DNA from 3 places in the Paucibacter sp. XJ19-41 genome. Region 2 is predicted to be linked to each of the others. Evidence: predicted binding sites of a transcription regulator. Region 2 holds the regulator's gene; each other region holds the start of a gene.
The links. The regulator FNR, encoded in region 2, switches genes on or off when oxygen is low (the NO sensors DNR and NnrR bind a similar motif). The targets are predictions, from matches to a motif close to TTGATNNNNATCAA.
Positions count from the first base shown of each region.

Region 1: the regulator FNR is predicted to act here: its motif matches at 1,530-1,543, upstream of cyoA (ubiquinol oxidase subunit II).
Region 3: the regulator FNR is predicted to act here: its motif matches at 1,666-1,679, upstream of PO768_RS19185 (OmpW/AlkL family protein).

Region 1 is NZ_JAQOWX010000133.1:10,289-13,559, reverse strand. Features, by position in the region: gene PO768_RS24430 (PEP-CTERM sorting domain-containing protein) at 1-182, shown strand, start outside; gene PO768_RS24425 (MFS transporter) at 187-1,497, opposite strand; gene cyoA (ubiquinol oxidase subunit II) at 1,603-2,664, shown strand; gene cyoB (cytochrome o ubiquinol oxidase subunit I) at 2,696-3,271, shown strand, end outside.
Region 2 is NZ_JAQOWX010000173.1:875-4,145, reverse strand. Features, by position in the region: gene ccoG (cytochrome c oxidase accessory protein CcoG) at 1-1,013, shown strand, start outside; gene PO768_RS26685 (hypothetical protein) at 1,041-1,292, shown strand; gene PO768_RS26680 (hypothetical protein) at 1,292-1,540, shown strand; gene fnr (fumarate/nitrate reduction transcriptional regulator Fnr) at 1,542-2,276, opposite strand; partial or broken gene hemN (oxygen-independent coproporphyrinogen III oxidase) at 2,456-3,271, shown strand, end outside.
Region 3 is NZ_JAQOWX010000080.1:3,395-6,665, reverse strand. Features, by position in the region: gene PO768_RS19195 (DUF1579 domain-containing protein) at 1-479, shown strand, start outside; gene PO768_RS19190 (NIPSNAP family protein) at 470-829, shown strand; gene PO768_RS19185 (OmpW/AlkL family protein) at 980-1,591, opposite strand; gene metF (methylenetetrahydrofolate reductase [NAD(P)H]) at 1,735-2,565, opposite strand; gene PO768_RS19175 (TlyA family RNA methyltransferase) at 2,562-3,271, opposite strand, start outside.

The DNA.
Region 1 (3,271 bases), on a different contig from region 2:
ACGACGGTGTTAGCGGTGCGCTGCTCGACCCGGCCAGCTACTACCTGCGCTCGGGCAGCGGCTTTGACTATGGCAAGGGCTTCGGCAATACGGCGCCGGTGCCCGAGCCGCAGAGCTGGGCCCTGCTGGCTCTGGGCCTCGCCCTGCTGGGCTGGCGCCGGGCGCGCCAGGCGGCGGGCTGATGAGTCAGTCGCGGGCGTTGCGCAGCCGGTTGGCGCGCAGCGCCAGCAGCGTGCAGGCCACGCCCGACAGCAGATAGAGCGTGACGGCAGCAAGGCCGAAGCGGGCCGACAGGCCCAGCGCCACCAGCGGCGCGAAGGCGGCGCCGATCAGCCAGGCCAGATCGGCCGTCAGCGCAGCGCCGGTGTAGCGCATGCGCGGCAGGAAGTTGGCCGTCACCGCGCCGGCCGCCTGGCCGTAGCTCAGGCCCAGCAGCACGAAGCCGAGCAGGATGAAGGCGTCCTGGCCCACCTGGCCGCCGTCCAGCAGCAGTGGCGCGAACAGGCTGAACACGCCGATGGCCGTCGCCAGCATGCCCAGGGTGCGGCGCCGGCCGATGCGGTCGGCCAGCAGGCCCGACAGCGGCATCGCGCCAGCCGCCAGCAGCGCACCGATCACCTGCACGACCAGCACCTCGCCGACCGGGCGTTCCGAGAACAGCATGATCCAGGACAGCGGGAACACCGTGACGATGTGGAACAGCGCATAGCTGGCCAGCGCGGCGAAGGCGCCGATCAGCACATTGCTGCCCTGGCTGCGCAGCAACTCGCCGACATCGCAGGGTTCCAGTTCCTTGGCATCGAGCTCGCGCTCGTACTCATGGGTGACCACCAGGCGCAGCCGCGCGAACAGCGCCACCACATTGATCGCGAAGGCGGCGAAGAAGGGGAAGCGCCAACCCCAGTCGAGGAAGTCGTGCTCGGACATGCTGCCCCAGAGGTAGGCAAACAGTCCGCAGGCGATCAAAAAGCCCAGCGGCGCGCCGAGCTGGCCCAGCATCGCATACCAGCCGCGGCGGTTTTCCGGCGCGTTCAGCGCCAGCAGCGAGGGCAGGCCGTCCCAGGATCCGCCCAGGGCCAGGCCCTGGCCGATGCGGAACAGCGCCAGCAGCGCGATCGCGCCCAGGCCCAGGCTGTGATAGCCGGGCAGCAGGGCCATGCCGGCGGTCGAGCAGCCCAGCAGGAACAGCGCCGAGGCCAGCTTGGCGCTGCGGCCCCAGCGGCGCTGGATGGCCATGCCGGCCACCGTGCCGATCGGCCGCACCACAAAGGCAAAGGCGAACAGCGCGAAGGCGTAGAGCGTGCCCTCCAGCCGGTCGGCGAAGGGGAAGAACACCGCCGGGAAGACCAACACCGAGGCGATGCCGTAGACAAAGAAGTCGAAGTACTCGGAGGCCCGGCCGATCACGACGCCGACCGCGATATCGCCGGGCGCCAGGCTGTGCTCGGGCTCGGTGCCCTGGATGCCGGGGTGGGTGAGGGTGTTACTGCTGGCCATGTCTCGCTTGCCTTGGACAAAATGTCCTATCGTTGATTTGGGTCAATCAAGATACATTTCCGACCGATGCGCAACTAGCGTTTTCCCGCCGGCCTGGTATTCCCGATGTCCCCAAAACCTTTAGTCGACACCACCTTAGCACGACTGGGCCTGCTGGCCCTGGCCCTGCCGCTGGGCGCCTGCAATATGGTGGTGATGAAACCCTCGGGCGATATCGCCCAGCAGCAGGCGCAGCTGATCGTCACCTCGACGATCTTGATGCTGATCATCATCGTGCCGGTGATCGCGCTGACCCTGCTGTTCGCCTGGCGCTACCGCCAGAACAACAAGTCCGCCACCTACAGCCCCGACTGGGACCACTCGACCCGGCTGGAGCTGGTGATCTGGGGCGCGCCACTCTTGATCATCATCGCGCTGGGCGCGATCACCTGGATCAGCACCCACAAGCTCGACCCCTACCGCCCGCTGGACCGCATCGCCGAAGGCCGGCCGGTGCCGCAGGGCCAGGCGCCGCTGGTGGTCGAGGTCGTGGCGCTGGACTGGAAGTGGCTGTTCCTCTACCCCGAGCAGGGCATCGCGACGGTCAATGAGCTGGCCGCGCCGGTGGACCGGCCGATCCAGTTCAAGATCACCGCGTCCACGGTGATGAACTCCTTCTACATCCCGGCGCTGGCCGGCCAGATCTATGCGATGCCCGGCATGCAGACCATGCTGCATGCGGTGATCAACAAGCCCGGTGCGTTCGAGGGCTTCTCGGCCAATTTCAGCGGCGATGGCTTCTCGCACATGCGCTTCAAGTTCCACGGCCTGTCCGAGGCGGGCTTCGAGCAGTGGGTGCAGAAGAACAAGGCCGAGGGTCAGGCCTTGACCCGCGCCGACTATCTGCAGCTGGAGCAGCCCAGCGCGCGCGAGCCGGTGCGCCGCTATGCGACGGTGGCCCCGGGCCTGTACGACGCGATCCTGAACCGCTGCGTCGACGGCAGCAAGATGTGCATGGCCCAGATGATGGCGATCGACGCCGCCGGCGGCCTGGGCAAGGGCAGCATTGACGGCCTGTCGAGCAAGACCTGGCGCACTGGCGACGGGATTGCCGAGCGCAGCTATGTGGCCGCGCTGTGCACACCCGAGAACGCCGGCGACTTCAGCCTCGCGCGCAGCCAGCCCTGACGCGAACCGGATACAGAGCGAGACCCTCTCCATGCAAGATTTCAACACGCTCCTGTTCGGCCGCCTCGGCCCGGATGCGATTCCCCATGACCCCATCATCTGGGCCACTTTCGCGATGGTGCTGCTGGGCGGCACGGCGCTGCTGGCCGTGATGACCAAGTACCGGGTCTGGGGCCCGCTGTGGCGCGACTGGATCACCAGCATCGACCACAAGAAGATCGGCATCATGTATATGGTGCTGGGCATCGTGATGCTGCTGCGCGGCTTTGCCGATGCGCTGATGATGCGCGCCCACCAGGCCATGGCCTTTGGCGACAACGCCGGCTTCCTGCCGCCCCACCACTACGACCAGATCTTCACGGCGCACGGCGTGATCATGATCTTTTTCGTCGCGATGCCGCTGGTGACCGGCTTCATGAACTACCTCATCCCGCTGCAGATCGGTGCGCGCGATGTGGCCTTCCCCTTCCTGAACAACTTCAGCTTCTGGATGACCACCAGCGGCGCGGTGCTGATGATGATCTCGCTGTTCGTCGGCGAGTTCGCGCGCACCGGCTGGCTGGCTTATCCGCCGCTGTCGGGCATTCTGCAAAGCCCCGGCGTCGGG
Region 2 (3,271 bases):
CTTCCCCCTGGGGCGCCGAGAAACTGCTGCGCAAGGGCGGCAAGCAGGCGGCCTGGATCGCCATCGGGCTGTGGACCGGCTTCACCTTTGTCGGCTACTTCACGCCGATCAAGGTCCTGAGTCAGGAAGTGATGAGCCTGGGCCTGGGTCCCTGGGAATGGTTCTGGATCCTGTTTTACGGCTTTGCGACCTATGGCAATGCCGGCTATATGCGCGAGCAGGTCTGCAAATACATGTGTCCTTATGCGCGCTTCCAGAGCGCGATGTTCGACAAGGACACGCTGATCATCAGCTACGACGCCGAGCGCGGCGAGCCGCGTGGCTCGCGCAGCAAGAAGGCCGATCCTGCCGCACTGGGCCTGGGCTCGTGCATCGACTGCACCCTGTGCGTGCAGGTCTGTCCGACCGGCATCGACATCCGCAAGGGCCTGCAGTACGAGTGCATCGGCTGCGCCGCCTGCATCGATGTCTGCGACAGCGTGATGGACAAGATGAGCTATCCGCGCGGCCTGATCCGCTATGACACCGAGAACGGCCTGTCCCAGCATCTGAGCCGCCGCGAACGCCTGCTGCGCATCTTCCGGCCGCGGGTGTTGATCTATGGCGCGGTGCTGCTGCTGATCACCGCCGGCCTGTTCACCAGTCTGGCGCTGCGCGCGCCCTTCAAGGTCGATGTGGTGCGCGATCGCGGCGCGCTGGCGCGCCTGGTCGACGACGGCTTCATCGAGAACGTCTACCGGCTGCAGATCATGAACACCACCGAGGCCGTGCAGCACTATCGTATCGAGGCCGAGGGCCTGCCCGGGCTGGCCACTGCGCAGCCGGTGCGGCTGGAGGTCGGGCCGGCCGAGGCCCGCTGGGTGTCGGTGGCCTTGCGGGTGCCGCCGCAGAGCGCGGCCCAGGCCGGCAGCGGCGCCCATGAGATCCGTTTCGCCATCGAGCGCGAGGCTGGGGCGGACGAGCAGCCCGCCTATGCCTTGAGCGAGAAGTCAACCTTTGTCGTGCCGCGCTGAGCGTGGCGGCATCCTGCAGGAGCAAACATGAGTCAACCGCAAGCAAGCAACACGCCGAGCCGACCCTGGTGGCGCGAATCGATGATGTGGCTGGTGATCGGCGGCCCCAGCGTGGTGGTGGTCGCGTCCTTTGTGACGCTCGCGCTGGCCATCACCTACCCTGACCCGGTGATCGAGGCGGTGCCGGCTCAGGCCAGTGCCGGCAGTGAAGCGGCAATGAGTTCGGCGCAGACACCGGCCATGAAGGCCCGCAACCATGCCGCCACCGGGGGGCGCTGATGGACGAGCCATCATGGCGCTCGCGCCTGGTCATGGCCATCCTGTGGCCTTCGTTCTTGATGGCTGGGGTGCTGGATGTTCTGGTCTTCAGCCTGCTTGATCCGGCCGCATTGGTCGAGGCCAGCTCACTGTCCGGCACCAGCATCTACACGCTGGGCTTTCTGGGCTTCTGGATCGTGACCGGGCTGAGTTCGGCGCTAAGCCTGTGGCTGGCCGGCTTGCCGCTCGCTACAAAGGACGAGCGCTGAATCAGCAGTTGCTGCTGTTCACCAGGCGCTGCAGGCCGGCCTGGTCGAGGATCTGGATCTGGCGCTGCTTGACGTCCAGCAGGCCCTCTTCCTGGAACTTCGAGAAGGTGCGTGACACGGTCTCCAGCTTCAGGCCCAGATAGCTGCCGATCTCTTCGCGCGTCATGCGCAGCACCAGGCTGGAGGCCGAGAAGCCGCGCGCCTGCAGGCGCTGAGTCAGGTTCAGCAGAAAGGCGGCCAGGCGCTCCTCGGCGCGCATGCTGCCCAGCAGCAGCATCACGCCGTGGTCGCGCACGATCTCGCGGCTCATGATCTTGTGGAACTGGTGCTGCAGATCGGTGAACTCGCGCGACAGCTCCTCGAGCTGCTCGTAGGGGATCACGCAGACCTGGGAGTCTTCCAGCGCCACCGCGTCGCAGCTGTGGCGGTCATTGCTGATGCCGTCCAGCCCCAGCAGCTCGCCGGCCATCTGGAAGCCGGTGACCTGGTCGCGGCCGTCCTCGGACGACACGCAGGTCTTGAAGAAGCCGGTGCGCACCGCGTAGAGCGACTGGAAGGCGTCGCCGGTGCGGAACAAGGTGTCGCCGCGCGCGACCTGGCGGCGCGTCGCCACCAGGCTGTCGAGCTGCTCCAGATCGGGCTTGGACAGGCCCACCGGCAGGCACAGCTCGCGCAGATTGCAGCTGGAGCAGGCGACCTTGAAGGGCTCGATCTTGATGGCGGGTGCGGTGCTCATGCCGCGCATTATGGTCTGCCCGGGGCAGCCGCTCGCCTCGCCGGTGTCCGGCTTGGGCGAAGAGTGGAGGGGTGTCAGCATGATGTTCCTCAAGGTTGCCGTGATTGTTGTCGGGGCCATGCGCAGCAAGCTTGATGCAGGTCAATTGCCCGCCAGCTAGGCTTGGCACAGTGGCGGACATGCCAAACAGCACCACCGCCACAGCTCTGGGTATCAGCGAAGAACTGCTGCGTCGCTACGACGTGGCCGGCCCGCGTTACACCTCCTACCCGACCGCCGACCGCTTCGTCGAGGCCTTCACGGTGGCGCAGTACGAACAGGCGCTGGCCCAGCGCGCCAGCGGCTCGCTGGTCGGCGGCGGCACGCCGCTGTCGGTCTATGTGCATGTGCCGTTCTGCGAATCGGTCTGCTACTACTGCGCCTGCAACAAGGTCATCACCCGCCACCATGAGCGGGCCGGCGAGTATCTGCAGGCCCTGAGCACCGAGATGGACCTGACGCTGGCCCATCTGGGCCGTGCGCAGACCGTGTCGCAGCTGCATCTGGGTGGCGGCTCGCCGACCTTTCTGAGCGATGCCGAGCTGAGCCGGCTGATGCTGGATCTGCGCAGCCGCTTCAGGCGGGCGGCCGGCGCCGAGATCTCGATTGAGGTGGATCCGCGCACCGTTACCGAGCAGCGCCTGACGCATCTGCGCAGCCTGGGCTTCAACCGGCTGAGCTTCGGCGTGCAGGACTTCGATGCCGAGGTGCAGAAGGCGGTGCACCGCATCCAGAGCTTTGACAGCGTGGCCAGCCTGATGAGCCAGGCCCGCGCGCTGGGCTTCGAGTCGACCAATGTCGACCTGATTTACGGCCTGCCGCTGCAGACCCCCGAGTCTTTTGCCCGCACCGTTGCCCAGGTCGCGGCGCTGCGGCCCGACCGCATCGCGCTCTATGGCTACGCCCATCTGCCGCAGCGCTTCAAGCCGCAGCGCCGCATCGACATCGCCCAGCTG
Region 3 (3,271 bases), on a different contig from region 2:
ACTTCTTTGTCGGATCCTGGCAGATACAGCACAGTCGGCTCAAGGAACGGCTGACGGGCTGCCAGGAATGGGCGCAATTCGAGGGCAGTTCTGTCATGCAAAAGCTGCTCGGGGGCCATGCCAATGTGGATGACAACGTGATTCACCTGCCCGATGGCGACTACCGGGCCCTGACCATCCGAAGCTTCGACGCGGCCAGTGGTTTGTGGTCGATCTGGTGGTTGGATGGTCGTCATCCAGGGCGACTCGATGTGCCTGTTGTGGGTGGCTTCAAGGACGGCAAGGGCTACTTCTACGCCGACGACATTCATAACGGCCACGCCATTCGCGTTCGTTTCTTGTGGACTCAACGCTCTGAACTGGGGCAACCACGTTGGGAGCAAGCGTTCTCCACCGATGGTGGTGTCAGCTGGGAAGTCAATTGGGTGATGGACTTCCGCCGTACCGACGGTGTTGCGGGAACACTTGGATGCCCGTAATCGAAATTCGCAGCTACCGGCTGGTGCCGGGCAGCCGAGATCGGTTCCACCAGCTGATCGACCAGCAAAGCCTGCCGCTGATGCTGGACTGGGGTATTGACGTCGTGGACTTTGGTCCCTCATTGCACGACGCTGATGGTTATTTCCTGATTCGCGCTTTTCACGACATGGTCACGCTTGAAGTCGCCCAGGCCGCCTTCTACGCGAGTCCGGCCTGGCGCAACGGGCCACGCGAAGCCATCGTGAGCTTGATCGCTTCAGACAGCAACGTCGTGATGGAGATGAGCCACGACCGCATTGAGGCCTTGCGCAACCGAACCATCGCCACCAATGGACGGCTCCCCGATTGACGCACCCCAGAAACAATTGGACAACACAGACCGATTGCCACCCTCGACAAGTAGACATCGGCAGGCCCCAGAATGAAGTCTCGGGGCGCCGATGGTCCTTGGCTCAGCGGTGCGGGCGAGTCGCACGGCTCTTCTTCAGGGCGGGTGGGCTTAGAAGCGCCAGCCCAGACCCACGCCGACCAGCAGCGGGTCGACCTTGAACTTGCCAGCCGACTGGCCGTGCGAGTAGACGGTGGTGTCGATCTGCACCTTCTTGATGTCGACGTTCAGGAACAGGTTCTTGGCCAGCTCGATATCGGCGCCGACCTGCAGCGACAGGCCGTAGCTGTTCTTCTTGATGCTGGGGGCCAGCGCGGCGACCACTGCCGGCGCGAAGTTGACGCTGGAGAAGCGGGTGTAGTTCAGGCCGGCGCCGATATAGGGGCGGAAGGTCGCGGTGGGCGCGAAGTGGTACTGCAGGCTCAGGGTCGGCGGCAGATGCTTGAGCGAGCCGATCTTGGCGCCGCCGGCCTTCAGATCATGCTTTTGCGGATAGGTCAGGACCAGCTCGGCCGCGATGTTCGGCGTGAAGAAGTAGCTGATGTCGACCTCGGGGATGGTCTTGTTGTTGATCGCCAGACCGAGACCGGTGCTGTCCTTGTTGGCCGCGTCGAGATGCACGGCACGCACACGCACCAGCCAGGGCTCTTGCATGGCCTGTGCCTGGGCGGTGCCGGCCAGGCTGAGAGCGGCGAGGGTGGCGAGGACGATCTTCTTGGACATGGGACAAGCTCCTTGTTGATGGGACCCGTGTGGCCCCGATGAAGCTATTGGAGGCGCTCATCCCGGGTTAACCCTTGATCTGACGCAAGCATAAAAAAGCCCCCGCACGGAGGGCTGGCGGAGTTTGCGCTGGCTCAATCTTGTCAGCCGAGTCTGAGGCGTTTGCACAACTCCAGGGTCAGCGCCGACTGGTTCAGCGTATAGAAGTGGATGGCCGGCACGCCGCCGGCGATCAGGCGCTCGCAGACCCGCGTCATCACATCCAGGCCGAAGGCGCGGATCGAGGCCGCGTCGTCCATATAGCCTTCCATCTTCAGCGCCACCCAGCGCGGGATCTCGATGCCGTCGCGCTGGGCGAACTGGGCGATGCGGGCGTAGTTGTGGAAGGGCATGATGCCCGGGATGATCGGTGCGTCCACACCCAGGGCCCGCACCTCGTCCACGAAGTTGAAGTAGGCGTCGGGGTTGAAGAAGAACTGCGTGATCGCGGCGCTGGCGCCGGCGCGCATCTTGTCGGCAAAGTGCTGCAGATCGCGCGCCGCGTAGCGCTGCTGCGGGTGGTACTCGGGATAGGCTGCGACCTCGATCTTCCAGTCCGGGCCCTGGGTCTCGCGGATGAAGCGCACCAGCTCGGCCGCATAGCGGAACTCGCCGGCCGTGGCCGTGCCGCTGGGCAGGTCGCCGCGCAGCGCGACCACGCGGCGGATGTTCTGCGCCCGGTAGGTGGCCAGGATCTCGGCGATGTTCTCGCGCGTCGAGCCGACGCAGCTCAGATGCGGCGCGGCCTCATGGCCCATCGCCGCGATGTCCATCACGGTGGCCAGGGTCTTGTCGCGGGTGGAGCCGCCGGCGCCATAGGTGACGCTGAAGTACTGCGGCTGCAGGACGCTCAAGTCCTGCACCACGTTCTTCAGCTTCTCGGTGCCCAGCGGCGTGTTGGGCGGGAAGAATTCGAAACTGACAGCGGTCGTCATGGTTGTTGTGCCCACAAGAAGAACTCTTTATTGCCATCACCGCCGGTGATGGCGCTCTCGAAATAGCCGCGCACCTGCCAGCCCAGCGCCGCCGCCGCCTCGCGCGCCCGGGTCTCCAGCAGCGGGTACTGGGCCGCATCGCGCACCAGGCCGCCGCGACCCAGGGCCTTGGGTCCCAGCTCGAACTGCGGCTTGATCAGCAGCAAGACCTGGCCCCCCGGCGCCAGCCAGGGTGCCAGGCGCGGCAGTTCGCCCAGCATCGAGATGAAGCTCAGGTCGCCAACGATCAGCGCAAAACGCTGCGCCGGCTGGTACTGCCGCACATGCATGCCCTCGATGGCCTGCACCCGAGGGTCGCCCGCCAGGCCTGCATGCAGCTGGCCATGGCCCACATCGATGCCGACCACCCGCGCCGCACCGCCTTTAAGCAGACAGTCGGTGAAGCCGCCGGTGCTCTGGCCGATGTCCAGCACGGTCAGCCCGCCAAGGACCAGCCCGCTGGCCTTCAGCGCGCCTTCGAGCTTGAGCCCGCCGCGCGAGACATAGCGCAGCTCCGCGTCATCGGTGATGCGGAACTGGGTGACCTCCAGCAGGTCTTCGCCGGCCTTCTTCACCGGCGTCCAGCCCTGGGCCGAGGCCCACTCGACGGCGCCGTTGTCGATCAGCCGCTGAGCGGCCGAGCGCGTCGGTGCCAGGCCCTGGGCGA